2 regions of the Comamonas kerstersii genome follow, and region 2 is predicted to be linked to the other one. Evidence: predicted binding sites of a transcription regulator. Region 2 holds the regulator's gene; the other holds the start of a gene.
The links. The regulator LexA, encoded in region 2, represses DNA repair genes until DNA is damaged. The targets are predictions, from matches to a motif close to ACTGTATNNNNATACAGT.

Region 1: the regulator LexA is predicted to act here: its motif matches at 8,257-8,274, upstream of recA (recombinase RecA).

What each region holds. Positions count from the first base shown of each region.
Region 1 covers NZ_CP020121.1:1,215,815-1,231,064, forward strand. Annotated here, with positions in the region: gene B5M06_RS05710 (DNA topoisomerase III) at 1-851, opposite strand, end outside; gene B5M06_RS05715 (SET domain-containing protein) at 984-1,514, shown strand; gene B5M06_RS05720 (biotin--[acetyl-CoA-carboxylase] ligase) at 1,511-2,362, shown strand; gene B5M06_RS05725 (SPOR domain-containing protein) at 2,379-3,107, shown strand; gene B5M06_RS05730 (Bug family tripartite tricarboxylate transporter substrate binding protein) at 3,183-4,151, opposite strand; gene B5M06_RS05735 (LysR substrate-binding domain-containing protein) at 4,278-5,264, shown strand; gene B5M06_RS05740 (sensor histidine kinase N-terminal domain-containing protein) at 5,277-6,767, opposite strand; gene B5M06_RS05745 (response regulator) at 6,835-7,509, opposite strand; gene B5M06_RS05750 (MarR family winged helix-turn-helix transcriptional regulator) at 7,692-8,195, opposite strand; gene recA (recombinase RecA) at 8,337-9,452, shown strand; gene recX (recombination regulator RecX) at 9,518-9,973, shown strand; gene yddG (aromatic amino acid DMT transporter YddG) at 10,371-11,294, opposite strand; partial or broken gene B5M06_RS05770 (N-acetyl-gamma-glutamyl-phosphate reductase) at 11,476-11,904, opposite strand; gene B5M06_RS05775 (CZB domain-containing protein) at 11,932-12,330, opposite strand; gene argC (N-acetyl-gamma-glutamyl-phosphate reductase) at 12,488-13,420, opposite strand; gene sucC (ADP-forming succinate--CoA ligase subunit beta) at 13,751-14,911, shown strand; gene sucD (succinate--CoA ligase subunit alpha) at 14,933-15,250, shown strand, end outside.
Region 2 covers NZ_CP020121.1:2,615,138-2,630,387, forward strand. Annotated here, with positions in the region: gene B5M06_RS12290 (ABC transporter permease) at 1-750, opposite strand, end outside; gene B5M06_RS12295 (ABC transporter ATP-binding protein) at 769-1,596, opposite strand; gene B5M06_RS12300 (ABC transporter substrate-binding protein) at 1,657-2,685, opposite strand; gene B5M06_RS17045 (hypothetical protein) at 3,245-3,409, opposite strand; gene B5M06_RS12305 (hypothetical protein) at 3,449-3,673, opposite strand; gene lexA (transcriptional repressor LexA) at 3,777-4,448, opposite strand; gene B5M06_RS12315 (asparaginase) at 4,517-5,494, shown strand; gene adk (adenylate kinase) at 5,552-6,208, opposite strand; gene kdsB (3-deoxy-manno-octulosonate cytidylyltransferase) at 6,612-7,373, opposite strand; gene B5M06_RS12330 (Trm112 family protein) at 7,379-7,561, opposite strand; gene lpxK (tetraacyldisaccharide 4'-kinase) at 7,583-8,602, opposite strand; gene B5M06_RS12340 (ExbD/TolR family protein) at 8,610-9,035, opposite strand; gene B5M06_RS12345 (MotA/TolQ/ExbB proton channel family protein) at 9,061-9,693, opposite strand; gene xseA (exodeoxyribonuclease VII large subunit) at 9,894-11,213, shown strand; gene B5M06_RS12355 (superoxide dismutase) at 11,403-11,987, shown strand; gene B5M06_RS12360 (NADP-dependent isocitrate dehydrogenase) at 12,348-14,585, shown strand; gene B5M06_RS12365 (Bug family tripartite tricarboxylate transporter substrate binding protein) at 14,863-15,250, shown strand, end outside.

The DNA.
Region 1 (15,250 bases), 1.4 Mb from region 2:
ACGGTGGCAGGCTTGCCCTTGACGGCGGCGGCAATGGCCTCGGCTTCCTGCTTGCTCCAGACGCGGTCGGCCTTGGCTTCGGCGTCCTCGCTCTTTTTCCACTGCGGGTTGAACCACTTGCCCAGGTACTGACCGGCCTGTGCATCGAAGGTGCCATGCACTTCCCAGTAGTCGCGGCTGACGAACTTGCGGATTTTTTCTTCGCGATCTACGACCAGCGACAGCGTAGGCGTCTGCACGCGACCCACCGTGGTCAAAAAGAACCCGCCGTCGCGCGAGTTGAAGGCCGTCATGGCGCGGGTGCCGTTGATGCCGACCAGCCAGTCGGCCTCGGAGCGGCTGCGCGCCGCATCGGCCAGGCCCTGCATCTGCTGCTCGCTGCGCAGCTTCTCAAAACCTTCGCGGATGGCCTGGGGCGTCATGGACTGCAGCCACAGACGCGCAATCGGCTTGCCCAGCGTGCCCTTGGCACCACCGGCGTACTGCTCGATCAGGCGGAAGATCAGCTCACCTTCGCGGCCCGCGTCACAGGCGTTGATCAGCTGGGTCACGTCCTTGCGCTTGGCCTGCTTGACCACGGCGTTCAGGCGGCTCTTGGTCTTGTCGACAGGCTTGAGGTCAAAGCGCGGGGGAATCACCGGCAGATTCGCAAAGCTCCACTTGCCACGCTTGACGTCAAATTCTTCCGGCGCCTGAATTTCCACCAGGTGGCCTACGGCGCTGGTGACCACAAACTGCGCGTTTTCAAAATGGTCTTCGTGCTTGTCGAACTTGCCATAGACGGGCGTGAGGGCGCGCACAATGTCTTGCGCCACTGACGGTTTTTCCGCTATTACCAAGGTTTTTGTCATTCATTGCTCTCGTGATTTGCAACGACCGCCCACCGGCTGGTGAGCCACCGCTCCTACAATTTCGTCCTTCACGCACGCGTGTGTGCGCGCACGTGCATGTGTGCATACATATTTAAGTTATCAGAGATTTCAATGCCCAGCACATCACGCCCCTCATCTTCCAGACCCGGCAAGCGCATACAGACACGTCGCTCAGGTGTACATGGCAAAGGGGTGTTCGCCGTGCAGGACATCGCCGCACGCGAGACCATCATTGAATACATTGGCGAAGTCATCCATGCGGAAGAAGCCGAACGCCGTCACCCGCATGACCCCAGCCAGCCCAACCACACGTTCTACTTTCAGGTCAGCGACGAGGTGGTGATTGATGCCACCTACGGCGGCAATTCCTCACGCTGGATCAACCACAGCTGCGCCCCCAACTGCTACACGGTCGAGCGCGATGGCCGCATCTTCATTGTGGCGCTGCGCCCTATCCGTGCCGGTGAAGAGCTGACCTATGACTACGGTCTGATGGTGGCAGAGCGCTACACCAAGGCGCTGAAGGCCGAATACGCCTGCTACTGTGGTGCGCCCACCTGCCGTGGCACCATGCTGGCCCCCAAGCGTGGCTGGCGCCCGCCCATGCCCGAAGACTTTGACCAGGACGGGAATCTGCTGTGAACACCTCTCTCACCCATTGGCCCGCTGAAGACCTGTGGCTGGCCATTGCCCCCCGTCTGCCCGGTTTTACGGTGGAAGTGCTGCCGGAGATTGACTCCACCAACACCGAACTCATGCGCCGTGCACGCGCAGGCCGTGCCGAGCCCATCGTGCTCGTGGCCGAGTCACAGACCGCAGGGCGTGGCCGTCAGGGCCGCAGCTGGCTGAACCAGCCCGGTGACTGCCTGATGTATTCGCTGGGGCTGGTGCTCAATCCGCTGGACTGGTCAGGCCTGTCGCTGGTGGTGGGCCTGAGCATTGCGGAATCCCTGCAGGCGGCGGCCCTCCCCGGTCAGCCGCGCATTGGGGTGAAGTGGCCGAATGACCTGTGGCTGCAGGATGGCCGCAAGCTGGGTGGCACGTTGATTGAAACCGCCAACCTGCCCGCTGGTGTGGATGCACCCTGCTTTGGCGCAGGGGCTGGTGTGCCGCGTTTTGTCATCATCGGCACGGGCATGAATGTGCGCCTGCCGCAGATGCAAGGGCTGCTCACACCTGCGGCTTGCCTGCAGGATGTAGATGCCCGCTGGACCGCACCAGCCGCGCTGCAGCAACTGCTGCCACCGCTGGTGGAGGACGTGCTGCTGTTTGCCGAGCAGGGCTTTGCGCCGTTTCAGCAGCGCTTTGCCGCGCGTGACGTGCTGCATGGTCAGCAGGTGCATTTGAGCGATGGCAGCAGCGGGCTGGCCGCAGGCGTGCTGGCCGATGGCACACTGCAGCTGCGCACGGCCGATGGTCTGCGCAGCGTCATCAGCGGTGATGTCAGCGTGCGCCCTGTGCATATGGACCTGCCGCCTGCTGCGGCCTGATTTCAAGGAGCTGTACATGTTGCGTTTTGCCTTGCTGGTGCTGCTGCTTGCCAATGCTGGCTATCTGGCCTGGAGCCAGGGCTGGATGGCGACATTGGGCTGGGCGCCTGAAGAACAGGCCGAGCCCTACCGCCTCAAGCAGCAGGTGCGCCCTGAAGTGCTGAGCATCGTGCAGCCCGGCACGGCAGCGACGACTGCAGCGCCCACTCCTGCCTCGGCTCCTGCTGCCAGCGTTGCCGCTGCGCCTGCACAGCCCATGCCACCGGAGCCTTTGGAGGAAATCATTCCCGAGGCCACGGTCTGCCTGCAAAGCGAAAACATGAATGAAGCCCAGTACCGCAAGCTGCAGGAGGCACTGCGCAGCAGCGACCTGCCCTCGAGCAGCTGGGAGTTTGTGCCCACGCAGGTGACGGGGCGCTGGATGGTCTATCTGGGCAAGTTCGCCAATGAAATGGCCATGGAAAAGCGCCGTGCCGAGCTGCGCGCCCGCAAGATTGCCTATGACCGTGCGGGCGGCAACCTGGAGCCCGGCCTGTCGCTGGGGCGCTTTTCCAGCGAAGAAGCGGCCACGCGTGAGCTGGGCCATATGCTCAACCAGGGCATACGTGGGGCACGCGTGGTGCAGGAGCGCGCACCGCAGACGCTGTATGCCCTGCGCATGAGTGAATCCACCGCAGCACAGCGCACCCTGCTGCAGGGGCTGGAGCCTGCGCTGGAAGGCAAGCGCATGCAGCCCTGCCCTTGAATGCAGGCATAAAAAACCCGCAGGGCATGGGCCTCTGCGGGGATGAGCGATATGCGAGCGCGGTAAGGGCGTGGATCAGTTCACGCTGATGTTGGCCGCCTTGGCCACCGCCTTCATCTTTTCCACTTCGCTGGCGATCTGCTGGGTAAAGGCTTCGCTGGAAGTGCCAGACACGTACATGCCCTGTGCGTCCATGCGCTTCTTGACGGCTGGGTCCTGCAGCGCTTCAGCCACGGCCTGCTGCACGCGTGCGATCTGCTCTGCAGGCGTGTTCTTGGGCGCGACCAGACCGAACCAGGAAGGATCGTTCAGCTCAGGGTGACCGGCTTCGGCATAGGTGGGTACTTCAGGCAGCACGGCCAGACGCTCGGGCCAGGACACGGCAATGGCGCGCAGCTTGCCGGACTGGATATGGGGCAGCGAGGAGGCCACCTGGTCAAAGTACACCGGCACCTGGCCGCCCAGCACGTCGTTGATGGCGGGGCCTGCACCACGGTAGGGGATGTGCAGCATGTCTACGCCTGTGGCCTTGATGAACTGCTCGCCCCACATGTGGCCGATGGTGCCGTTGCCGGGGGTGGCATAGCTCACCTTGCCGGGGTTGGCCTTCAGATAAGCCACCAGTTCCGCAAAATTCTGGGCAGGAATCAGTTGGGGGTTGATCACCATGACGCCGGGCGCCTTGACGATTTCGGTCACGCCCACGAAGTCCTTGATGGCGTCGTAAGGCAGCTTGGAGTAGACCGCAGGGTTCACGCCGTGGGTGGACAGCGTGGCAATACCGAAGGTCAGGCCGTCGTTGGCGCGTGCCACTTCAGCCATGCCGATGGAGCCACCGGCACCGGCCTTGTTCTCGATCACGACGGGCTGGCCGAGCAGCTTGGTCAGGACGTCCTGCATGTTGCGAGGCACCATGTCGGTGGAACCACCGGCAGGAAAGGGCACGATGATGCGCAGAGGGCGCGAATCTTGGGCGCTGGCCATGCCCGAGACGGATGCCAAGGTCGCAGCGGCAACAGCGGAGAGAAAGTGACGACGTTGCATCATGAGGACTCCCTATGTGAGAAAGTGTGGTTATCTATAAGACCTGTGCATAGAGGTTAGGGTAATTGACAGTTGACAACAAACAAATACTCTTCTTGTTATGATTCCTTCGAGGAATATTGAACAGTGTCTACTAACTTGCCTCCCCTGCGTCGGCTGACGCCTCCCGTGCATTTGCTGCGAGCTTTCTCTACGGTCGCGCGTTTTGGTGGCGTCTCACGTGCCGCAGAAGCGCTGCACCTGACGCAAAGTGCCGTGAGCAAGCAGATTCAGGAGCTGGAGAAGTGGGTTGGTGTCGACCTGTTCGAGCGCAGCCGCAAGCGCCTCACGCTCACCCCGGCAGGTGAGCGCTATGAAAAGGCTGTGCGCACGCTGCTGTCGCAGCTGGAGGCTGCGACGCTGGAGCTCATCACCAGCACCGATGGCGGTGGTGCGCTGCACCTGTCCAGCCTGCCGACCTTTGGCGCGAGCTGGCTGATTCCGCGCCTGCCACAGTTCCAGCAGCAGCACCCGCATGTGACACTGCATTTCGTACCCTATGCCCAGGGCTACGACTTTGAAAGCCCGCACCTGGACTGCTCCATCCTGTTTGGTGAAGGCCACTGGCCCGGCGCACGCGCCCACTATCTGGACGGGCAGGATGTGACGCTGATCGCCCCGCCCGCCAGCTTTGGTGGCCCCGCCATTCACAGCCCCAGTGATGTGGCCAAGTACACGCGGCTGCGCCACCTGACCATTCCCCATGCATGGATGACCTGGGCGCAGGCCTGGGATGTCAAGAACCTGGACCCGCTGGCAGGCCTGCAGTTTGACCAGTTCCAGACCATCATCCAGGCCGTCATGGCAGGCATGGGCGTGGCCCTGGTGCCGCGCTGCCTGGTGGAAGGGCAGATTGCCAAGGGGCTGGTGAGCGAGCCCCTGCCCCAGCACGGGCTGGTCAGCAGTCTGGGCTACTGGCTGTGCTATCCGGAGTCACGCTCCAACATCACGCCGCTGGTGGCTTTTCGCAACTGGCTGCAGCAGCAGGCCCGCCCCTACAGGGAGCCCACGGCCAGCAGCCTGGCGGTGCAAAGCAAAAACCGTAGCAAGCAGCGCACGCTGACTAACGAATAGCGTGCTAAAAGATTAACAAACGCTTGTTTTATCGGCGCTGGCAGCTTCTGAATCAGGAGCATCTGCCAGCGCACGAAAGCGCACGCTAAAGCGTGCACCCGGGGGCGTGCGATGAGGGTGTGCATCATCCAGCGCCACGGTTGCAGCATGCAGGCGCGCAATTTCCTGCACGATGGGCAGGCCCAGACCCGAGCCATCGGCCTCTGACCCCAGCACCCGGTAAAACGGCTGAAAGATCAGCTCACGCTCCTCGGGCGGCACGCCCGGCCCTGTATCTTCCACCTGCAGCAGCACCACGCGGGCCAGTTGGTCTGGCAGCACACGCAGTGTCACCATGGCGGGTACCTCCGGGCTGGAGGGGCTGTAGTTGATGGCATTGCTCAGCAGGTTGCGAATCAGCTCCTTGAGCAGCGTGGCATTGCCCTGCAGCCACACGCCTGCGCTGCCGGGCTCTGCCCCCTCATAGCCCATGTCTACATGGCGATCCATGGCCAGCGGCAGCAGGTCCTGCATAACCTCAATCGCCAGCGCGGCCAGATCGCAGGGCGTGCGCTGCAGGCCGGTGCTGGCACCTTCGGCACGAGCCAGTGACAGCAGCTGGTTGACCGTGTGTGTGGCGCGCATGCTGGAGCGCCCGATCTGCTGCAGCGAGCGCTTGAGATCCTCCGTGCTCACGCCTTCGCGCAGTGCCAGATCCGCCTGCATGCGCAGGCCAGCCAGCGGGGTCTTGAGCTGGTGGGCCGCATCAGCCAGAAAGCGCTTCTGGGTGGCCAGCGATTCGTTCAGGCGGCGCAGCAGGTCATTGACCGCATCGACCAGCGGCACCACTTCCAGCGGCACTGCGCGGTGGTCAATGGGCGAAAGATCATCGGGCTTGCGTGCGCGGATGCGCGTCTCCAGCAGGTGCAGCGGCCGTATGCCGCGCGCCAGTGCCAGCCACACCAGCAGTACCGACAGTGGCAGGATGACGAACTGCGGCAGCATCACGCCCTTGATGATTTCCGTGGCCAGCACGCTGCGCTTTTCACGCGTTTCAGCCACCTGCACCAGCGCCCAGGCATCGTCCGTCAGCACGGGCAGCCGCACGCGCAGTGCAGCCACGCGCATGTCCATGCCGCGGATTGCATCGTCACGCAGTTCCACCTGCCCCAGTTCCATAGACTGTGGTGCGGAGGTGAGGGGGAAGTCGCTGTCACCCGCCAGAAAACTGCCGTCGGAGGTGGTGACCTGAAACAGCACCATGTCGGACTCGTCGGCGCGCAGCATTTCCGAAGCAGGCTGCGGCAGGTTGAAGTGCAGCTGCCCGCCAGCGTCCACCAGAATCAGCTGGGCCAGTGCGTGCACGTTGTATTCCAGTGCACGGTCAAACGGCTTGTTGGCCAGCGACTGGGCCACCAGCCAGGTCAGCGCCAGGCTCACGGGCCACAGCAGCAGCAGGGGCGTGAGCATCCAGTCCAGAATTTCTCCGAACAGGGATCGCTGCTCACGCTGGAAAATTTTCACGCTGGCCTTGCTATCAGTGTTTTTGGCCTTCAGCGCTTGCTGCACAAGCGCTGGCAGCTATGAAAAATCAAGCCTGAATCTTTTCCAGGCAGTAGCCCAGGCCGCGTACGGTGGCAATGCGTATCGGGTCGCGCTCGATCTTCTTGCGCAGGCGGTGGATGTAGACCTCAATCGCGTTGTTGCTCACCTCTTCGCCCCACTCGCACAGGCGCTCGACCAGCTGGTCCTTGCTGACCAGACGGCCCGCGCGCTGCAGCAGCACTTCCAGCAGGCCCAGTTCGCGGGCGGACAGCTCCACCATCTTGCCGTCGATGGTGGCTACACGCCCGGCCTGGTCGTAGACCAGCGGGCCGTGCTTGATGACGCTGCTGGTGCCGCCCATGCCCCGGCGCGTCAGGGCACGCACGCGTGCTTCCAGCTCCTGCAGGCTGAAGGGCTTGGCCATGTAGTCGTCTGCGCCCAGATCCAGCCCCTGCACGCGTTCTTCCACGCTGTCCGCCGCGGTGAGAATGAGCACGGACAGGCCATCGCCGCGGCTGCGCAGGCGCTTGAGCACCTCCAGCCCGTGCATGCGCGGCAGGCCCAGATCCAGAATCAAAAGATCAAACTGGTTGCTGGTGACAAGGGCGGTGTCTGCTTCGGTGCCGCTGGCCACATGGTCGACCACGGCCCCTGCCCCGCGCAGGCTGCGCAGCAGGCCGTCGGCCAGCACCTGATCATCTTCGGCTATGAGAATGCGCATGGTGTATGTCTCCTGGCATGCCGGGGTCTGCTGCCCCGGCTTTGCATTGCTGCAGGCGCTGCACATGCCGCCTGCCAGAACCATTCTAGGAACCCCGCTGCATCAGACAAGCGGTGTTTACGCGGGTGCGGCAGTGCAGCAAACCCGAGGCAGGTCAAGCCTTTCGCCCTGCGCTTTTCACATCAGGCCTGATCGCCCACATCGCTGCCGTAGACCTCCAGACCAATGCGCACCACCACGGCCACGTCATGCCCTACGGCCTCTTCAAACTCACGCTCGGCCTGCTGTACCGCACGCTGAAATGCCAGGTGCCAGGCGCGGCCGGTGTCGGTATAGACCACGCGCTTGGCACGGCGGTCGTAAGCGTCCGCCTCGCGCAGCACCAGCCCCCAGGCTTCGCACTGGTCCACCAGATCGGTCATGGCCTGCTTGCTCATGCCGGCGCGCTCGGCCAGATCGGTGATGCGGTCGCCCTGCAGGGACAGGTGCCGCGTGATGTGGATGTGCGCGGCGCTGACCTTGTCGCGCAGCGCCAGGTTGGACAGCGCCAGCGGCGTCTCATCGTCCTGTGCCATGAGCTGGCGCACGCGTTCGTCAAACTTGCGCATGGCATGGCCCAGCAGCCGCCCCAGATGGGTGTGGCGCCATGCGTCTTCCAGGTGTTCGGCAGCCGGTAATTTAGACATAGTCAGTTTGATGGATAGTCAGGCAAGTTGAATATAAATTCTTTTGCATTGCCCATACACTACTGTTCAAGCATCCAGCCTGTTCACATCAACAGGGGATGCAGCACCAGTTGTCATCCCCTTCTTTCAAAGGACATCGCCATGAACGCCATCGCACGCAACAACGACGCCAACAGCGAAAAAGCCAAAGCCCTGGCTGCCGCCCTCGCCCAGATTGAAAAGCAGTTTGGCAAGGGCACCATCATGAAGCTGGGCGAAGGTGAAGTGGTGGAAGACATCCAGGTGGTGTCCACCGGCTCGCTGGGTCTGGACATTGCCCTGGGTGTAGGCGGCCTGCCCCGTGGCCGCGTGATTGAAATCTACGGCCCTGAGTCGTCCGGCAAGACCACGCTGACGCTGCAGGTCGTCGCTCAGATGCAAAAGCTCGGCGGCACCTGCGCCTTCATCGACGCAGAACATGCACTGGACACGTCCTATGCCCAGAAGCTGGGTGTGAACCTCAATGAAGTGCTGATCAGCCAGCCTGACACGGGCGAGCAGGCGCTGGAAATCGTGGACTCTCTGGTGCGCTCCGGCGCCGTGGACCTGATCGTGGTGGACTCGGTGGCCGCACTGGTGCCCAAGGCCGAAATCGAAGGCGAAATGGGTGACAACCTGCCCGGCCTGCAGGCCCGCCTGATGAGCCAGGCGCTGCGCAAGCTGACTGCCACCATCAAGAAGACCAACTGCACGGTGATCTTCATCAACCAGATCCGCATGAAGATTGGCGTGATGTTCGGCTCGCCCGAAACCACCACCGGCGGTAATGCGCTGAAGTTCTACGCCTCGGTGCGTCTGGATATCCGCCGCACCGGCACCATCAAGAAGGGCGACGAAGCCATTGGTAACGAAACCAAGGTCAAGGTCGTGAAGAACAAGGTCTCGCCGCCCTTCAAGACTGCCGAGTTCGACATTCTGTTTGGCGAGGGCATTTCGCGCGAAGGCGAAATTCTGGACATGGGCGTGGACGCCAAGCTCATTGAAAAGTCCGGTGCCTGGTACGCCTACAACGGTGAAAAGATTGGTCAGGGCCGCGACAACGCCCGTGAATTCTTGCGCGAGAACCCCGCGTTGGCCGTGGAAATTGAAAACAAGGTGCGCGAAAGCCTGGGCATCAGCCTGATTCCTGTGGCCGAAGGCGAAGCCGCTCCCGCCAAGCCCGGCAAAGGCAAGAAGGCCGATAAAAACACGCCCGACGCTGATGGCGTCATCGGCTAATCCATAGCAAACCAACCCGCTGCCAGCGTTTTTGCACGAACGCTGGCAGCGGGTTTTTTTACACCATGGGTTTTCAGACAATCTCGCTCACCGGGCGCGCACTCAAATACCTCTCGCAGCGCGAGCACTCGCGCCTGGAGCTGGAGCGCAAGCTGGCCCCGCATGTGGAAGAAGGCGAAGATCTGGCCGCCGTGCTTGATGCGCTGGAGGCCAAAGGCTTCATCAGCCCCGAGCGCGTGGCCCAGTCCGTGATCTACCGCCGCAGCAGCAAGCTGGGCACCGCGCGCGTGCTGCACGAGCTGCGCAGCAAGGGGCTGGATGATGACGTGGTGCGCGCCGCTGCGGAGCAGCTCAGAGACACGGAACACGCCCGCGCCTGGGACGTGTGGCAGCGCAAGTTTGGCGCAGTCGCCACCACCCCGCAGGAGCGCATGAAGCAGATGCGCTTTCTGGCCAGCCGTGGCTTTGGCGGTGATGTAGTGGGCAAGGTGCTGCGCGGGCAGGCACCGGAATCCGATTAAGCGCAGCGCTGGCTCCCTCTCCCGCTTGCGGGAGAGGGCGGGGGAGAGGGTCTAACTTTCGCTGGCTCCCTCTCCCGCTTGCGGGAGAGGGTTGGGGTGAGGGGAGCGTCTTTCTTTTCTGGCGGCCCCCACCCTCACCCTCCCCCAGCGGGGGAGGGAATAGAGGCGGGAGAGGTGAACCTCTTCCCCTCTGGCTTTCTCTCCTTCCCCCTCTGGGGGAAGGCAGGGATGGGGGCCTGCCAGGCTTGAGGCATGCCGCCGTGGCGCTGCATGATAGCCACCAGTTTCCATCATGAAATATGCCTCTAACGACCATGCAGCAAGCGCTAGTAGCTATGAATTTGGTATGAACTCCCTCTCCCGCTTGCGGGAGAGGGCGGGGGTGAGGGTCTAACTTTCAAGCGCGCGTCGCCCACCAGCACACCAGCGAACCCACCGTAATCAGCACCACGCCCTGCCAGAACGGCAGGCCCGGCTGCACGGCCAGCCACACGCTGGCCATCAGTGCCGAAAGCACGGGGGTGAAGTACGAGCCCGCAGCCATCACGGCCAGATTGCCGCGCTGAATGCCGTGCTCCCAGCAGCCATAGCCCAGTGCGGTGAGCGCGCCAATCGCCAGCACCTGCAGCACCACACTCCAGCTCCATTGCATGGCAACCGTGTCTGCTGCCAGCCATTGCAGCCACAGCAGGAAGGCCGTGAGGGTCAGAAACAGCCCCACGCCATTGAAGCCACCGCCGTGGATGCGTGCGAGCACCGAGTAGGCAGGCCACATGATGGCTGCGCCAAAGGCCAGCGCATAGGCCACGGGGTTGGCCGCCATGTGCGCGCCCAGGTTCTGCCACCAGGGTGTATCGACGCTGCTGGCGCCTTCTCCCATGACCAGCACCAGCCCCCACAGGCACAAGGCCACGCCCAGCCACAGCCACCAGCGGGCGCGCTGCTGGTGGCAGAGCACGGCCAGCACAATCGTCAGACAGGGCCAGAGGTAGTTGATCATGCCCAGCTCCATGGACTGGGGCCGGTCATGCGCCAGTCCAATCGCCACCGACAGGCAGATCTCATAGAAAGCAAACAGCAGACCGCAGACGATGAGGTAGATGCGCGAGATACCCCGCAGCTGCGCGCGCGAGGGCACACCCTTGACCAGCAGCACAAACGCGGCGCTGACGCTGTAGAACACCGCCGCGCCGCCCAGCGCACCCAGCGCCTCGGCCACGGAGCGCATCAGGCCCACGGTGCTGCTCCAGCAAAGCACGGCCACCAGACCGATCAGGGTGGCACGGCGAATTTCCGGCGAAGAGGCAGTGGCGGCAGTCATGCAAAACCTATAAAAACAAGAGCTGCCAGCGCTTGATAAACAAAGGTTTCAGATACAAAACTATTTGAAACCTCATGCAATCAAGCGCAGGAAGCTATTTATAAAGAAGCGCCCTGCCTGCAAAAAAGCGGCCCGCAGGCCGCTTGATCATGCAAGGCAGATGCCAGTGTAAAACCGCGCTTTACACACCCAGCATCAATTGCAGATTCTGCACGGCAGCGCCGCTGGCACCCTTGCCCAGATTGTCCAGCCGCGCAATCAGCACGGCCTGGCGATGGGTTTCGTTGGCAAACACACGCAGCTCCAGGTGGTTGGTATTGGCCAGCGTATCGGCGGCCAGCTTGTTGTCTTCGGTGGGAGGCAGCACCTTGACCCACTGCGCCGGCGTATTCGTCTTGGCGTAGTGGCTGGCCAGCGCATCGTGCAGGTCCTGTGCCTTGGGTGCGCCGGGCAGCAGGTCCAGGTGCAGGGGCAGCTGCACCAGCATGCCCTGTGCATAGTTACCCACGGCGGGAATGAACACGGGGCGGCGTGTCATGCCGGTGTATTTCAGAATTTCAGGAATGTGCTTGTGCGCCAGGCCCAGACCATAGGCCTCATAAGGCGCGGCACCGCAATCCCCGGCGCCGATTGTGAATTACTCGTCTGCCGCTTCTTCGGCAAGAGCTTTGAGCATGCGCAGGTCACGCACCACTTCAGCCGATTGCTGGGTAAACTGCACGTCCAGCATCTTGTTAGCCTCTTCGGTCTTGCCTGCCTGTGCCAGTGCCACCACGTTGGATGCAGCGTAGTGGAACATCTTGTGATGCCCTTGCAGGGCCGTGAAGCCCGGGAAGTTCCCCAGCTTGGCCTTCCCTGCGCCGTGAATCCACTTGCCGAGATCGCAGCGGTCGTCAAAGCAGATCTCCTCTGCGACGAACTTCTCGGTGGAGCGACCGTCCAGGAACGCTTGCAGACGGTATTTCCAGTTTTCGTGGGAGGCGATAGCCATGTCGATGTCAACCGTGTTGACGATTTTTGCAATGTGAGAAACCATCTCCTTCTTCGGGGATGCGCCTACACCAAAAAACCGCGCCAGAAGACCAAAAGCCATATTGTCACCTTGTAAAAATAAGTAAATTCATAGGTGGTACTAAGAGAAGGTTCGATCTCTGTCAAACCACCTTCGGGAAAATCTCCACATAGGCGGGGGGTCAAATTCCCAGCATCAATTGCAGATTCTGCACGGCAGCGCCGCTGGCACCCTTGCCCAGATTGTCCAGCCGCGCAATCAGCACGGCCTGGCGATGGGTTTCGTTGGCAAACACACGCAGCTCCAGGTGGTTGGTATTGGCCAGCGTATCGGCGGCCAGCTTGTTGTCTTCGGTGGGAGGCAGCACCTTGACCCACTGCGCCGGCGTATTCGTCTTGGCGTAGTGGCTGGCCAGCGCATCGTGCAGGTCCTGGGCCTTGGGCGCGCTGGGCAGCAGGTCCAGGTGCAGGGGCAGCTGCACCAGCATGCCCTGTGCATAGTTACCCACGGCGGGAATGAACACGGGGCGGCGTGTCATGCCGGTGTATTTCAGAATTTCAGGAATGTGCTTGTGCGCCAGGCCCAGACCATAGGCCTCATAAGGCGCGGCACTGCCAGCCTCGTACGCCTCAATCATGCTGCGGCCACCGCCGGTGTAGCCAGACACCGATGGCAGGGCCACGGGGTAGTCCGCAGGCATCAGCCCTGCATCCACCAGCGGGCGCAGCAGCGCAATCGCGCCTGTGGCGTAGCAGCCGGGGTTGGATACGCGGGTGGCGGTCTTCACCGCTTCAAGCTGGCCGGCGCACAGCTCAGGGAAACCATAGACCCAGTCCGGCGCCACGCGGTGGGCGGTAGATGCATCAATGATCTTGATGGCGCGGCCGGTTTCTGCGGTGATGCTGTCGACCAGCGCCACCGTCTCGCGTGCGGCATCGTCGTGCAGACACAGGATGACCAGATCCACCTCGGCAATCAGCGCCCGCTTGGCCGCGGGGTCCTTGCGCAACTCGGGCGCAATGCTGACCAGTTCCACACCAGCCATACCCTGCAAGCGGTCACGAATCTGCAGACCCGTGGTGCCAGCTTCGCCATCAATAAAGACTTTGGACATTGTTCAATGCTCCCGCGCTTCTTGGCGCATCGTAGGTTCATGCCGCAATTGCGACGCCATCAAATAAACGGATTGTCGCTGCTGCGGGCGGGGTGCAGCGCAAAAACTGCGGCTCCTGCCGTTTTTCAGGGGGCGTTTGTGGCCTTCCGGGCCAGCCTTGGTGCGGCTTGATCTACGTATGCCAATACGTATATCCCGTGAAACAAAGCACTTTTTGCCGACTTGTCAGCATGGTACATTCGCCGATTGCCATGTCATACGAGCCCGGCTCCGCATGCCCAGGCAGCAGGAAAACGGGCATTTTTCCTCCGTTTCAGAGAGACAAGACTCATGAAGATTCATGAATACCAAGGCAAGGAAATCTTGCGTCAATTCGGCGTGCCAGTTCCCCGTGGCATTCCGGCTTTCACCGTCCAGGAAGCTGTAGAGGCAGCACAGAAGCTGGGCGGCCCCGTGTGGGTGGTGAAGGCGCAGATCCATGCCGGCGGCCGCGGCAAGGGCGGCGGCGTCAAGGTGGCAAAGACCATTGAGGACGTGAAGGCCCTGTCCGAGCAAATCCTCGGCATGCAGCTGGTGACCCACCAGACTGGCCCTGAAGGCCAGAAGGTGCGCCGTCTGTACATCGAAGAAGGTGCAGACATCAAGAACGAACTGTATGTGTCGCTGGTGACCGACCGCGCCACACAGAAGGTGGCACTGATCGCTTCCAGCGAAGGCGGTATGGACATCGAGGAAGTGGCCCACTCCACGCCCGAGAAGATCATCACCGAGATGATCGACCCCCTGACCGGCATCACCGAAGCCCAGTCGCGCAAGGTGGCTGCGGCCATCGGTCTGGAAGGCAAGTCCATCGACCAGGCCGTAGAGTTGTTCGCCAACATCTACAAGTGCTACATGGACACCGACGCTTCGCTGGTGGAAATCAACCCCCTGAACTGCGACTCCAACGGCAACCTGATGGCCCTGGACGCCAAGTTCAACTTCGACTCCAACGCCCTGTTCCGCCACCCCGAAATCGTGGCCCTGCGCGACCTGGACGAAGAAGACCCCGCAGAAATCGAAGCCTCCAAGTTCGACCTGGCCTACATCTCTCTGGACGGCAACATCGGCTGCCTGGTGAACGGCGCGGGCCTGGCCATGGCCACCATGGACACCATCAAGCTGTTCGGCGGCGAGCCCGCCAACTTCCTGGACGTGGGCGGCGGCGCAACGGCCGAGAAGGTGACCGAAGCCTTCAAGATCATGCTCAAGAACCCCAAGGTCAAGGGCATTCTGGTCAACATCTTCGGCGGCATCATGAAGTGCGACACCATCGCCACCGGCGTGGTCACCGCCTGCAAGGCCGTGAACCTGAGCGTGCCACTGGTCGTGCGCATGAAGGGCACCAACGAAGAGCTGGGCAAGCAAATCCTGGCCGAATCCGGTCTGCCCATCATCGCAGCCGACACCATGGCTGAAGCTGCTACCAAGATTGTTGCTGCCGTCAAGTAAAACGCCCCCGGAGATAAAAACATGTCGATCTTTATCAACAAAGACACCAAAGTCATCACCCAGGGCATTACCGGCAAGACCGGTCAATTCCACACCGAAAAGTGCCAGGAATACGCCAACGGCAAGAACTGCTTCGTCGCCGGTGTGAACCCCAAGAAGGCGGGCGAGCGCATTTTTGACATCCCCATCTACGGCTCCGTCAAGGACGCAGCCAAGGAAACTGGCGCCACCGTCTCCGTGATCTACGTGCCCCCAGCAGGCGCCGCTGCCGCCATCTGGGAAGCCGTGGAAGCCGATCTGGACCTGGCCATCTGCATCACCGAAGGCATCCCCGTGCGC
Region 2 (15,250 bases):
CCAAGCTGTGGTGCGTTTTTCCACCCAGCTGAACAGTTCATACATGGCCATGGCCATGGCGCCCACCACCAGCAGCCCCGCAAATGCCAGGCCCATCTGCATGGACGAGCCCGCTGAGATCAGCAGGTAGCCAATGCCTTCATTGGAGGCCGTCATCTCAGACACCGTGGTGCCCACAAAGGCCAGCGTAATCGCCACTTTGAGTGAGGCGTAGAAGTAGGGCATGGAGCGGGGCAGGCCGACTTTGATCAGCACGTCCCAGCGCTTGGCGCCCAGCACGCGCAGCACGTCTTCCAGCTCGGGCTCCAGCGTGGCCAGGCCCGTGGCGATATTGACGGTGATGGGAAAGAAGCTGATCAGAAAGGCCGTCAGAATGGCCGGGCCAATACCAATGCCAAACCACACGACCAGCACCGGCACAAAGGCGGCCTTGGGCAGGGCGTTAAAGGCCGTCATCAGTGGGTAGACGGCGGCATAGGCCAGGCGGGAGCTGCCAATCAGAAATCCCAGCAGCACACCCACCACAATCGCCAGACCAAAGCCAGCCATGGTCACCCAGAAGGTGCGCCAGGCGTGGGTGGCAATGACGCTGTGGTACTCGATGAAGTCTTTGAGAATCAGCGCAGGGCTGGGGAAGATAAAGGGTGAGACATCCAGCGCCGCGCACAGCACCTGCCACAGCAGCACCACGGCCAGCAGCAGAATCCAGGGCGACCAGCGCTCAATTTGTTTGTTGTCGAACTTGTACATATCGCGAATTCCGGCTGCTTATTGGTTGATGACAGCGCCTGCCTTGCGCATGGCACCGATGTGGCCGCGCAGCTCGTGCACGATGTCGGTGAATTCCTTGGTGTAAGTCAGCTCCAGCTCACGGGGGCGGGGCAGATCAATGTCACGGCGCACCACAAAGCGGCCTGGGCTTTTGCTCATCACATAGATGGTGTCTGCCAGAAACACGGATTCGCGCAGATCGTGCGTGACCAGAATGACGTTGAATTGCTGCTCGGCCTGCAGGTCACGGAGGATGCACCACAGCTCTTCGCGCGTGAAAGCATCCAGTGCGCCGAAAGGCTCGTCGAGCAGCAGCATCTTGGGCTCGTGAATCAGCGCCCGGCAGATGCTGGCGCGCTGCTGCATGCCGCCGGAGAGCTGCCAGGGGAATTTGTCTTCATAGCCGCCTAGTCCCACTTTTTGCAGCAGGGCGCGTGCACGGGCTTCGTATTCCTTGCGCTTGGCCTTGAACTGGGAGCGGTGGGGCTCCACGATCTCCAGCGGCAGCAGCACGTTGTCCACCGTGGTGCGCCAGGGCAGCAGCGAGGGCGACTGAAACGCCATGCCTGAAATCTTCAGCGGGCCGGTGACGGGCTGGCCGTCAATCACAATCTTGCCCATGGAAGGCATGCGCAGGCCGGTGGCCAGCTTCATGAACGTAGACTTGCCGCAGCCCGAGGGGCCGACGATGGCGATGAACTCGCCTTGCCTGACCTGCAGGTCAATGGCTTCGACGGCAAAGTGATTCTGGGCCAGCAGCTCATCGTTGTAAGCCAGCCAGACATCACGGAAATCGACGAAATAGGGTTCGGCAGCGCTTTGCATGCGTGTTCTTTGCTCAGGGTCTCCACCTGCACAAGGCACGTGGAGACCGGGGTTAGGGGCTTACTTCTGGGGCAGGATGTCCAGCTCGGCGGCTGCAGGCAGGAAGCTGTCGTTCCACACAACCTTGGGGTCAATGCGGGTCTTGGTGCCATAGGCGTCAGACACTTCAGAGGCCATCAGCGCAAGGCGGCCGGGGTTCAGGCGGCCAAAGCCATCCTGGTGCGCATCGGCGCTGTTGACCACGGTGTCAATGGCCAGTTGCAGGCGGCGGGTTTCCAGGCCCGTGTTCACAATGCCATCGCGTGCTTTGACGTGCTGGATGGCGTCTGCGGGGTTGGCAATGACTTCCCCTGCGCCCTTGGTGAAAGCAGCCAGGAACTGCTTGATCGCCTGCGGGTTTTGTTCAATCAACTTGGGGTGGGCGATGATGACGTTGCCGTAGTGCTTGACGCCGTGGTCGGCATACTGCATGAGCACCACGTCTTCGGCCTTGACGCCACGCGCTTCCAGATTGAGCAGGCTGGTGAAGGTAAAGCCGGTGATGGCATCTACGTCACCGCGCACCAGCATGGTCTCGCGCAGCGGTGGGTCCATGGAAATCCAGGTCACATCACTGACCTGGTTGGCCTTGGCAAAGGTGGGAAAGGCTTTGCGGCCTGCATCAAACACGGGCGCGCCCATTTTTTTGCCGCTCAGATCTGCTGCTGTCTGGATGCCGCTTTTCTTCAGTGCCATGACGGCGGCAGGGGTGTTGTTGTAGACCACCATGACGGCCACGGGCTTGTTGGGTGCATCCGGGTTGTTGGCATGGAACTCCATGAGCGAAGCCATGTCGGCAAAGCCCATGTCGTAGGTGCCAGAGGCCACACGCTGCACGGCTGCGCCCGAACCGCTGCCTGCGTCAATCGATACATCCAGCCCCGCCTGTTTGAAGTAACCCTTGGCGGCAGGCTGCAGGAACAGGGCTGAAGGCCCTTCAAAGCGCCAGTCCAGCAGAAACTTGATGGGCGTGCTTTGGGCATGAGCGAGGCCAAAGCTGCCAGCCAGCGCCAGTGCAGCGGTTGCTTGCAAGAAAGTGCGTTTGTGCATGGAGACTCCCGATGTATGTGGTGGTCAAAACAGCCGCAGCACGGTATGGAGGTGCTGGCGGCAGTGTTGGGTCTCCAGATTCAGCAAAAGCTATGCCTGCTTTTTGTATGCAGTTTTTGTATGTTGCTTGCGCAGCTGGTCTGTACTGGTGCAGTCAGTGTGATGGCATGCACTGTTTTGAAGCGCTGTGGAGGTACAGATACTTGGGAGCGCTGGTATGTGTGCACGTCGCTTACCGTTGTGGATAGCGAATGCTTAAAAATAAATAGCAGCTAGCGCTCGTAAAAACAGGGTTTTAGATAGTTTTGAGCCTGAAATCATTCATACATAGGCGCTGGCTGCTATGTATTCAGGTGTTGGCAGGCTGATTGAAGCAGTTGTGCAACCCCGCTGTGAGGTGGTGTGGATGATCTGCGCCTGATCTGCGTTGTGGTCGTTCCGCCTGCGCCAGTAGCGCTCTCATGGGCGCGCACGGCTGTTCTGAAGGGGGGAGGTGGGCGCTTGCGTGGCAGGCCGAGACGGCTGTCTCACATCTTTGGCAGCCTGCAGTGCAGGACGGCTAGCGTGCAGGCGGCTGCGGGTGGGGCGACTGTTTTTTGGCCCGCTCCCAGGTCACGCGGACATCGGTCTGTGCCGCGGGGCGGTAGGTGAAGTGGCGGCCCAGCAGTCCACCAGTGCTGGGTTGCACGGGCTGGCGTGGCTTTGGAGTGTCTGGCGTGTTCATGCTGCGAGCTCCTTGTGTCAGGTACACACAGTACCTGCGCTACAGACAGACATTACGCTGCTCCTGCTCTGCCAGTTGTTCCAAAGCAGCGCAGACGTCTGACAGCCGACCGCTCATGACAAAGCGGGTGCGATCCGGGTCGTGGGCACGGCGCAGCAGGCGCACGTTGTGGGGCAGCGCCTGAGGCAAGAAGTGCGCCTCATTGCTGGCCATGGTGGCCGTGGTGATGCGAGACATAGGCAGCTGGCAGAAAGTCATGGACATGGTGGTCTCCTGAGAAGCAGAGGACAGGCTAGAGCAGGCAAAAACTCTCCCTGCGGCGCGTGTGCGCAGCATGGCAAAACGGGAAAAAGGAGCGGGTGGCGGTTTAGAGCTGGAGGCTGTTGCGGATCAGACCAACGGCCAGACCTTCAATCGCAAAGCTTTCTTCCTGGCGGACGTGGATGACGGGGTAGTCCGGGTTCTCTGGGTGCAGCTCAATGCCATGGGGCGTTTTCTGCAGGCGCTTGACGGTGACCTCATCGCCCAGACGGGCGACAACGATCTGGCCATTGCGTGCTTCGTGCGTGGTTTTGACGGCCAGCAAGTCGCCGTCCAGGATGCCCGCATCGCGCATGGACATGCCGCGCACGCGCAGCAGGTAGTCAGGCTTGGTGGGGAACATGCTGCTTTCCACCGCAAAGCTCTGGTCAATATGTTCTTGCGCCAAAATGGGTGAGCCAGCAGCCACGCGGCCTACCAGAGGCAGCAGCATGGGCTGCATCTCAGGCATGGGCAGATCAAAGTGGGTGCCACGTGCGGCATTGATGCGGCGCACGGTGTCGCTGACCAGGCGAATGCCACGCGAGGTACCACTGACCAGCTCCAGCACGCCCTTGCGTGCCAGGGCCTTGAGGTGTTCTTCTGCGGCGTTGGCCGATTTAAAACCGAGGGTGCGTGCGATTTCTGCACGGGTGGGTGGTGCGCCCGTGCGTGCAATGGCGTCCTGGATGAGGTCCAAAATTTGCTGTTGCCGGGGGGTGAGTGTGGTGTGCTCCATGCCTGTCCTTCAGAAAGGATAACTGTGTGTTTATCCAGTACCTGTATTTTTAACCAGTTCCATAAGGGATGCAAGTGTTAGCAACAAGAAAAATCGTGGTCCTGGGGACCGGGGGGACGATTGCAGGCCAGGGCGCAGCCATGGGCGGCAGCGTGGGCTACAAGGCGGGGCAAATTGGTGTTGCTGAGCTGCTACAGCCCATTGCACAGCTGGCCTTGCAGGAGCACTTTGCGCTGGAGGTAGAGCAGGTCGCACAGCTCGACAGCAAAGACATGGATGTGCAGACCTGGCAGCAGCTGGCGCAGGCCTGCCAGAAGTGGCTGGCACAGGAGGATGTGGCAGGCATCGTCATTACCCATGGCACAGACACGCTGGAAGAAACCGCGTGGTTTCTGCAGCTGGCACTGCAGCCAGCCAAGCCTGTGGTGCTGACCTGCGCCATGCGCCCGGCCACCGCGCTTTCTGCCGATGGTCCTGCGAATTTGCGGGATGCGCTGATCTGTGCCGCCAGCAGTGTGGCAGGGGTATGGATGACCGCCGTGGGAGAAATTTACAGTGCGCAGTGGGTGCGCAAGGTGCATCCTTATCGTGTCAACGCATTCGCCTCGGGTGCGCAAGGGCCTGCAGGCTGGGTGGAAGAAGGGCGTGTGCGCTGGGCTTCTGAGCTGCAGCCACAGGCATGCACTGTGAAGCAGGCTCTACCGGCTGCAGTCTGGGATAGGCCTGCTGCCCAGTGGCCGTGGGTGGAAATCGTCACCAGCACTGCGCTGGCGCGGCCAGAAGCTGTGGATGCACTGGTGGCTGCAGGGGTTCAGGGCCTGGTGGTGGCAGGTACGGGCAATGGTTCTATCCACCAGCGCCTGCTGGAGGCATTGCAGCGCGCCGTGGCGCAGGGCGTGCCAGTGTGGCGCTGCACGCGCTGTGAGCAAGGTGTGATTGTGCTGGCCGATGGTGAGCGAGATGCCAATGTGGTGGCACTCAGCCCCGTCAAGGCGCGCATCAGCCTGATGCTGGCGTTGCTGCAGCAAGCGCCACACAGCCTGTAGACAGGCATGAAAAAAGCTGCCCGAGGGCAGCTTTGCAAATGCGTGTCACGCAGAGGATCAGGCGTCCAGTGCAGCAAAGACGCGAGCGGTGATTTCATCCACACTGCCCATGCCGCTGATGGAACGGTACTTGGGAGCCTTGGCAGGCTCTTCCTTGGCCCAGTTCTGATAGTAGTCCACCAGAGGGCGGGTCTGGCTGCTGTACACGTCCAGACGCTTCTTGACGGTTTCTTCCTTGTCGTCGTCGCGCTGCACCAGAGGCTCGCCAGTCACGTCGTCCTTGCCTTCCACCTGGGGTGGGTTGAACTTGACGTGGTAGGTACGGCCCGAAGCGGGGTGCGAGCGGCGACCGCTCATGCGCTCGATGATGGCTTCAAAAGGCACGTCGATTTCCAGCACGTAGTCCAGATCCACGCCAGCAGCCTTCATGGCGTCAGCTTGGGGGATGGTGCGGGGGAAGCCGTCGAACAGGAAACCGTTGGCGCAGTCAGCCTGCGCAATGCGTTCCTTGACCAGGTTGATGATCAGGTCGTCGCTCACGAGCTGACCAGCTTCCATCACGGCCTTGGCTTGCAGGCCCAGAGGAGTGCCAGCCTTGACGGCAGCACGCAGCATGTCACCGGTAGAGATCTGGGGGATGCCGAACTTCTTGCAGATGAAGGCGGCTTGCGTGCCCTTGCCGGCGCCGGGTGCGCCCAACAAAATCAGTTTCATGGAGATCCTCGATATGTAGAAATTCTTGGCGGAGCGGGGCTTTTTCAGATGGAAAAAGCAGGCGGCAGCCGCACGTTATCCGCTCAAGGATAGCACGCACGGCCTTGTCAGGGGCTTACAGCGCGGCCAATTTGCACGGGCAGGCTGTTTTCGTGCGGCCATCGCAGGCGCTTGACAACTATGCATTGGGGTGCTTGCTGTGATGCGTATCGGGTATAGGTCAGGGTTTTCTCATCCGCCGATGAAAAGCCATGACAGCGGCAAGCAACTATCAAAAAAGAGAGCGGCTTGCGCTAGTTTTTACACGGTTTGCAAAACAAATGTTTTGCAAACATAGAAGCAGCAAGCGGTAACTGCTCCTATTTTAATTGAATATTTCAGAAATTACTGAAATATGAAAGCCTTAGTCATGCTGGAAGTGGGCACGTACGCGTTCCAGATCTTCGGGTGTGTCCACGCCAGCGCCCGGGGCCTGCTGCGTGATATGCACGGCAATCTGGTGACCATGCCATAGTGCGCGCAGCTGCTCCAGCGACTCTGTCTGCTCCGTGGGCGCAGGCGTGAGCTGTGGAAACTGGCGCAAAAACCCTGCCTTGTATGCGTATATGCCGATGTGGCGCAGCGGGGTAAAGCTGCTGTCTGCACTCCACCACTGCTCGCTGGCGCGGTCGCGGTGAAAGGGAATGGGGGCACGGCTGAAATAGCTGGCCAGACCCGCAGCGTTGCAGACCACTTTGACCACGTTGGGGTTCAGGTATTCATCCCGGCTGGCGATGGGGTGGGCGGCTGTGCCCATGCTGGCCTGCGGTGCCTGAGCCAGCACCTGGGCCACGGCATCGATCAGCGCGGGGTCGATCAATGGCTCGTCACCTTGCACATTGACCACCATATCTTCACCGCTGAGGCCCAGTTTTTCGCAGGCTTCAGCCAGACGGTCGCTGCCGCTGGGGTGGTCAGCGCGCGTGAGCACGGCTTCCACACCATGGGCGGCGCAGGCCTGCACGATGGCATCGCTGTCGGCAGCGACAACCACGCGGGCTGCCGCGCTCTGGCGCGCCTGCATGGCTACGCGCACGACCATGGGCAGCCCGGCAATATCTGCCAGCGGCTTGTTAGGCAGGCGGCTGGAGGCCAGGCGTGCCGGAACCAATACGATGAACGCCATGGCGCTTACCCTTCCAGCTCGCTGTCTTCCAGAGGACGGGCCTCGTTTTCGAGCAGGATGGGCATGCCGTCACGCACGGGATAGGCCAGACGTGCGCTCTGGGAGATCAGCTCCTGGCGTTCTTTGTCAAAGCGCAGTGGGCCTTTGGTGACGGGGCAGACCAAGAGTTCAAGCAGTTTGGGATCCATGGCGGTGTCGCAGTTGTGTTCTTAATGGGTGGATGATAGGCACAGCAGACGATCCAGCAGATCGAAATACCCGGATTCCACCTGCGCTTGCAGGGGGACGGCCCAGGCATGGGGCAGATGCTGCCAGATTTTGGCGGCATCTTTTTCTGTGCAAATCACGGCAAGACGCTCATCAGTCGGGCGCTGCCAGCTTTCAAAATTGTAGTGGTCAGGCAAAGCTTCGGTGCTGTGCAGTGACAAGCCAGCGGCCTGCAGCATGTGGAAGAAATCCTCAGGCCGGGCAATGCCTGCTACGGCATGCAGCGGCTGGCTGCGCAGCGCATCCAGCGGCATGCGCTCGCCGAGTTGATTGATGGCATAGGAGGCAAGCTGGCGCTGCAGCCCAAAGCTGGGGGTGCTGGCAGGCGTGTGTGCGGGCAGTGCGCCGGTGTGCAGCACGGCAGATACCTTGCGCGGCCACGGTTCACGCAAAGGGCCTGCGGGCAGCAGCCAGCCATTGCCAATGCCTTCGTTGTTAAAGACGCAGACTTCCACATCGCGCTGCAGGGCCAGGTGCTGCAGTCCATCGTCACAGACCAGTGCCTGTGTGGCTGGATAGGCCTGTAGCAGGGCGCGTGCAGCCTCGATGCGGCGCTGCGCCACAAACACGGGAACGCCGCTGCTACGCGCCATCAGCAGGGGTTCATCGCCCACAGCTTCTGGTGAGGACTCGGGCGTGGCCTGCTGGCACTGTGTGCTCTTGCGGCCATAGCCGCGCGAGATGATGCCCACCTGCACTCCCCGGGCGCGCAGATGCTCCACGGTGGCAAGCGTAACGGGCGTTTTGCCTGCGCCACCGGCAATCACATTGCCAATCACGATGGTGGGCACACCCGGGTGTTCAGCGGACTTGATGCCCCAGGCGTACAGCTTGCGCTGCAGCCCGGACAGCGCTGCGTACAGACCGGCCAGTGGCAGCAAAGCCCAGGCAGCAGGGCCGCGGCTGCGCCAGATGCGGCGCAGCCGTTCAGAGCTGGTGCTGTGGTGTGCAGGGGAGGACATGCCGGGCTTACTGGCCGCTGCCTGCTGTGGACTGGGTCGCGAAAGTGATTTGCGTCAGCCCTGCGCGGCGCGCGGCTTCCATGGCAGAGACCACGGACTGGTGCGGTGCCGATGCATCTGCGCTGATGATGACGATGCTCTCAGCGCCCGCAGGTGCGGCGCCCACCAGCGCGCTGGCAATAGCTTCCACGGAGCGGTCTTCCAGCGCGGTCTTGTCCACGGCGTAGCGGCCATCGGCGGCGATGGAGATGATGACCTCCCGGGGGCGGTCACGCATTTGCGTGGTATCGGCCGTAGGCAGGGTCAGCTCCAGCTCCGTGAACTTGCTGTAGGTGGTGGTGAGCATCAGAAAGATGAGGATCACCAGCAGCACGTCGATGAAGGGGATCAGATTGATCTCTGGCGCTTCCGAGCGGCGAGGGCGGAAATTCATGGCCATGGTGTGCCTTGCCTTTGCTTTACTTGCTGCGCAGGCGGTTGAGGTGGCGCACAAACTGCTCGCTGGCCAGCTCCAGCTGCAGCAGGTAGGCATCCACACGAGCGCGGAAGTACTTCCAGAAGATCAGCGCGGGAATGGCCACGATCAGACCAAATGCCGTGTTGTACAGCGCGATGGAAATACCGTGGGCCAGCTGTGCAGGGTTGCCCGTGCCGACCGCACCACCGCCAGCCTGTGAGCCAAAGATTTCAATCATGCCGATCACCGTGCCCAGCAGGCCCAGCAAGGGCGCGGCAGAGGCGATGGTGGCCAGTGCGCCCAGGTATTTTTCCAGGCGGTGCGCCACGGCGCGACCTGCGCCTTCCATGCGCGCACGCAGGTCTTCTTCTGAGCTGTGAGGGTGGGCGCTGAGCTGCTGCATGCCACTGGCCAGTACTTCACCCAGTGCGCTGTTTTGTGCCAGCTGCTGAATCACTTCGTTAGAGGGCAGGCGGTCCTTGGAGACGGTAATAGCCTCATCCAACAACTGGGGCGGCGCCACGCGCGCCGTCTTCAATGACATGAAGCGCTCAAAAATCAAGGCTAGAGCGAGGATGGAACATGCAATAAGGGGCCAGATGGGCCAGCCAGCGGCCTGTATGATCGACAGCAACTTTTTCTCCCGTGCTTGTGTTGTTGTGAGCGTGCAAGCTTTGCATTATCGCGCAGCCCCTGCACCCCTTTGGAGATTGCAGCGCTGGCGTCTTTGCGTCTTTTGCGAGCGTCAAAGCTTAAGCGCTTGCTGCCGTGCTGTGTTGTTGTTTTCAGCCTTGTCTGCGCGATGTGGACTATTTGGGAATTGGTTGGCCTCTCATGTCTTTCTTTGATCACACTGCTGCGGTGACGGCTGGCTCCCGCGTCTGGGAGGTAGGTGCGTTGTGCCGCGCCATTGCTGACAGTCTGGAGGCCCGCTTTAACCCGGTCTCTGTGCGTGGTGAGATCACTGGCTTTTCGCGCGCAGGCAGTGGCCACTGCTACTTCAATATCAAGGATGCCGCCGGTCAGCTGCGCTGCGCCATGTTCCGCCGCGCTGCCATGGCGCTGGACTTCATGCCCCGCGATGGTGAGCTGGTGGAGGTGCGTGGCAAGCTGGGCGTGTACGAGCAGCGCGGTGACCTGCAGCTCATCGTCGACAGCCTGCAGCGTGCAGGGCAGGGCGCGTGGTTTGAGCAGTTTCTGCGCCTCAAAGCCCAACTGGAAGCCGAAGGGCTGTTTGATGCGCAGCGCAAGCGTGCCCTGCCCGTCATGCCCAAAGGCATTGGTGTGGTGACTTCGCTGGGCGCAGCAGCCCTGCATGACGTGGCAACCGCCTTACGCCGACGCGTGCCGCATATTCCGGTGCTGATTGTGCCCTCGCTGGTGCAGGGCGCAGAGGCTCCCGCTTCCATCGTGCAGGCGCTGCAGCAGCTGTATGCACTGGCACAGCGCAAGGGCGAGCCCGGTGTGCCTGACATCGATGTGATCTTGCTGGTGCGCGGTGGTGGCTCCATGGAAGACCTGTGGGCCTTTAACGATGAACAGGTGGCGCGCACCATTGTGCAAAGCCCGGTGCCGCTGATCAGCGGGGTGGGGCACGAGACCGACTTCACCATTGCCGATTTTTGCGCTGACTTGCGCGCGCCTACGCCGACGGCGGCGGCAGAGCTGGTGGCGCAGCCACGCCAGGCATGGCTCGATGGGCTGGATCTGCTGCAAGAGCGCATGCAGTCTGCCTTGCTGCGTCAGCTGGACCGGCACGCACAGCGCCTCGATGTGGCTGCGCAGCGCCTGGGCAGGCCCAGCCAGAAACTGGCGCAGCAGCGCCTGCAGCTGTCACAGCTGGGGCAGCGTACACGCCATGGCTTACTCATGAAAGTGCAGCAGCAGGGGCAGACATACCAAGCGCTGGAGGGAGATTTGAAGCAAAAAACCATGCGCCGCCTGGAGCGCAGCCGTGAATGGCTGCAGCAGCTGAGCGTGCGCATGGAGCTGCTCAATCCGCAGCGTGTGCTCGAGCGTGGCTACAGCGTGCTCACGACGCAGGAAGGGAAAGTGGTGGCCAGCGTAGACCAGGCCCCTGTGGGCACGCCATTGAAAGCCATGGTGGCGGATGGTAGTCTGGACGTGACCGTGACCCAGCCCAAGCTGCTGTAAGCCTTGCCGTGCGTGCAAAGCGCTTGGAGAAAGTACGCCTTTTAGGCTGCAATGCGCTTGGCTTGTTCCTACAATGGAATACGAGCCATGCATTGCGCCAGGTCAAAACACGTGTTGAGCCTGTTTGCCGAAAGCGCCCATGTATGGCGGTCACTTTTCAAGAATTTCAACCACCACGAGGATTCAAAAATGGAACATACCCTGCCACAGCTGCCTTACGCCATCGACGCTCTGGAGCCCCACTACAGCAAAGAAACTTTTGAATACCACCATGGTAAGCACCACAACACCTATGTGGTGAACCTGAACAACCTGATCAAGGGTACAGAGTTTGAAAACCTGTCTCTGGAAGAAATCGTTCTGAAGTCCTCCGGCGGTATCTACAACAACGCTGCCCAGCACTGGAACCACAGCTTCTTCTGGAAGTGCCTGACTCCCAACGGCGGCGGCGCTCCTGCTGGCGCGCTGGCTGACGCCATCAATGCCAAGTTCGGCAGCTTCGATAACTTCAAGGCTGAGTTTGCCAAGTCTGCTGCTGGCAACTTCGGCTCCGGCTGGACATGGCTGGTCAAGAACGCCGACGGTTCCGTGGAAATCGTGAACACCGGCGCTGCGGGCAACCCTCTGGTTGACGGCAAGAAGCCTCTGATCACTGTGGACGTGTGGGAACACGCTTACTACATTGACTACCGCAATGCCCGTCCCAAGTTCCTGGAAGCCTTCCTGAACAACCTGGTGAACTGGAAGTTCGCGGAAGAAAACTTCGCAGCCTGAGCCTCTGCCTGACAGATCGCTGTCAACGCCGATCATGAGGTCGGCCCAAGCCCACTGGTGAAAGCCCGTGGGCTTTTCTTTTGCGTCACTGGTAGATTGGGCCTGGCAAGCATGAAAACATGCTGGCGTCAATCTAAGTCTTATAGAAGAGTTTTTGATCAACTCTTGTACAAGACTTGATAAAAAGTGTGGATCAAGGGTTAGAATTTTGCATAGTGGGAGTCCGCTTTAAGCATGCGAAATTTCTGACCTTGCATTTCATGCCAATCAGGAGCCAAGCACCACAGCGGGCGACCCTGTCGGGAGCAGGCCTTGGTGCCTATCCACATCCCTGCAATCCATCGAGCCAAAAGCAAGAAGATGACAACTCAGCAATCCACCATCATCTACACCCTGACGGATGAAGCTCCCCGTCTGGCCACCAGTGCATTCTTGCCCGTTGTGCAAGCTTTTGCTTCCACCGCTGGCGTGAATGTCGAAACCAGCGACATCTCGGTCGCTGCGCGCATTCTGGGTGAATTCCCAGACTATCTGACGGAAGAGCAGCGCGTGCCCAACTCGCTGTCCGAACTGGGCAAGAAGACGCTGGAGCCTGATGCCAACATCATCAAGCTGCCCAACATCTCGGCGTCCGTGGCCCAGCTGACTGCTGCCATCAAGGAATTGCAGGCCAAGGGCTACAACGTGCCCGACTATCCTGACCAGCCCACCAACGAGCAGGAAAAGGAAATCAAGGCTCGCTACTCCAAGTGCCTGGGCTCGGCTGTGAACCCCGTGCTGCGCGAAGGTAACTCTGACCGCCGCGCGCCTGCCGCGGTGAAGAACTATGCCCGCAAGCATCCCCACTCCATGGGTGAGTGGAAACCATGGTCGCAGACCCACGTGTCCCACATGCACGAAGGCGACTTCTATCACGGCGAAAAGTCGCTGACGCTGGACAAGGCGCGCAACGTGAAGATGGTGCTGGAGACCAAGTCTGGCAAGACCATCGTGCTCAAGGAGAAGGTGGCGCTGCTGGATGGCGAGATCATCGACTCCATGTTCATGAGCAAGAAGGCGCTGTGCGACTTCTACGAAAAGGAACTGGAAGACTGCAAGGAAGCTGGCATCCTGTTCTCACTGCACGTGAAGGCCACCATGATGAAGGTTTCGCACCCCATCGTGTTCGGTCACTGCGTGAAGATCTACTACAAGGAAGCTTTCGAGAAGCACGGCAAGCTGTTTGACGAGCTGGGCATCAACGTCAACAACGGCATGGCTACGCTCTACGAAAAGATCGAGACCCTGCCTGCTTCCAAGCGCGAAGAAATCATCCGCGACCTGCACGCCTGCCAGGAACACCGTCCTGCGCTGGCCATGGTGGACTCTGCCAAGGGCATCACCAACTTCCACTCGCCCAACGACGTGATTGTGGACGCTTCCATGCCTGCCATGATTCGCGCTGGCGGCAAGATGTGGGGCGCTGACGGCAAGCAGTACGACTGCAAGGCCGTGATGCCTGAGTCGACCTTTGCCCGTATTTATCAGGAGATGATCAACTTCTGCAAGTGGCACGGCAACTTCGACCCCAAGACCATGGGCACCGTGCCTAACGTGGGCCTGATGGCACAAAAGGCTGAGGAATATGGCTCGCACGACAAGACTTTCGAAATCTCCGAAGACGGCGTGGCCAACATCGTGGACATCGAAACCGGTGAAGTGCTGCTGTCCCAGAACGTGGAAGCTGGCGACATCTGGCGCATGTGCCAGGTCAAGGACGCAGCCATCCGTGACTGGGTGAAGCTGGCCGTGACCCGTGCCCGCAACTCCGGCATGCCTGCTGTGTTCTGGCTGGATCCCTATCGTCCCCACGAAGCAGAGCTGATCAAGAAGGTGGAAAAGTACCTGAAGGATCACGACACCACCGGTCTGGACATCCAGATCATGAGCCAGGTGCGCGCCATGCGCTACACCCTGGAGCGCGTGGTGCGCGGTCTGGACACCATCTCCGTGACCGGCAACATCCTGCGCGACTACCTGACCGACCTGTTCCCCATCATGGAACTGGGTACATCGGCCAAGATGCTGTCCATCGTGCCTCTGATGGCTGGCGGCGGCATGTACGAAACCGGTGCAGGCGGCTCTGCGCCCAAGCACGTGCAGCAGCTGGTGGAAGAAAACTTCCTGCGCTGGGACTCGCTGGGTGAATTCCTGGCGCTGGCCGTGTCGCTGGAAGACCTGGGCATCAAGGAAAACAATGCCCGCGCCAAGCTGCTGGCCAAGACCCTGGACCAGGCTACCGGCCGTCTGCTGGACGAAAACAAGTCGCCTTCGCGCAAGGTGGGTCAGATCGACAACCGTGGCTCGCAGTTCTACCTGACCCTGTTCTGGGCACAGGCGCTGGCCGAGCAGACCGAAGACGCGGAACTGGCTGCCAAGTTCACCTCCATTGCCAAGTACCTGGCAGAGAACGAAGCCAAGATCGTGCAGGAGCTGCTGGCTGTGCAGGGCAAGCCAGCCGACATCGGTGGCTACTACCTGCCTGAGCTGTCCAAGCTGGACGCTGTGATGCGCCCCAGCACCACCTTCAACAAAGTGGTGGAGTTGCTGAAGGCCTGATCGTTTGATCACCTGAAGCTGCATGATCTGTAGCCAGACCCGGCTGCAGATCATGAAAAACAAGAGCTGCTTGCGCAGATATTTACTGGTTTTCAGAGCGAAAAGTATCTGAAAACCTTGTAAATCAAGCGCAAGCAGCTCTCTTTTTTTGTGTTTTGCCTTGGTGGCTGTGCTGTGGTGGGTTTTCCCTTAAGGGTTTTTTGGGGAGGGTTTTGTGCCTGTCTGCTCCTAGACTGAATGTCGTTCAATGACGAAATGGGAGACAAAGATAATGACAATGCGTCGCAGAACCTGCCTGCAGGCAGGGCTTGCCGCCATGGCCGGAACACTGGCAGGCATGCCCGCACTGGCATGGGCAGATGACAGCTTTCCCCGCCGTGCGATCAAGCTGGTGGTGGCATTTCCCGCAGGTGGCCCCACAGACATCACCATGCGCCAGCTGGCGGAAAACGCTTCCAAAATTCTGGGTCAGCCCATCATTGTGGAAAACCGCCCCGGCGCTTCGGGCTCTTTGCCCGCGTCGCAGTTGCAGTCCACCCCGGCAGACGGCTACACCATTGCCCAGCTGCCCATGAGCGTGATGCGCCTGCCTTTCACCACGGGGCTGAAGTGGAACCCGGTGGAAGACCTGAGCTACATCCTCAACGTCACCGGCTACGCGTTTT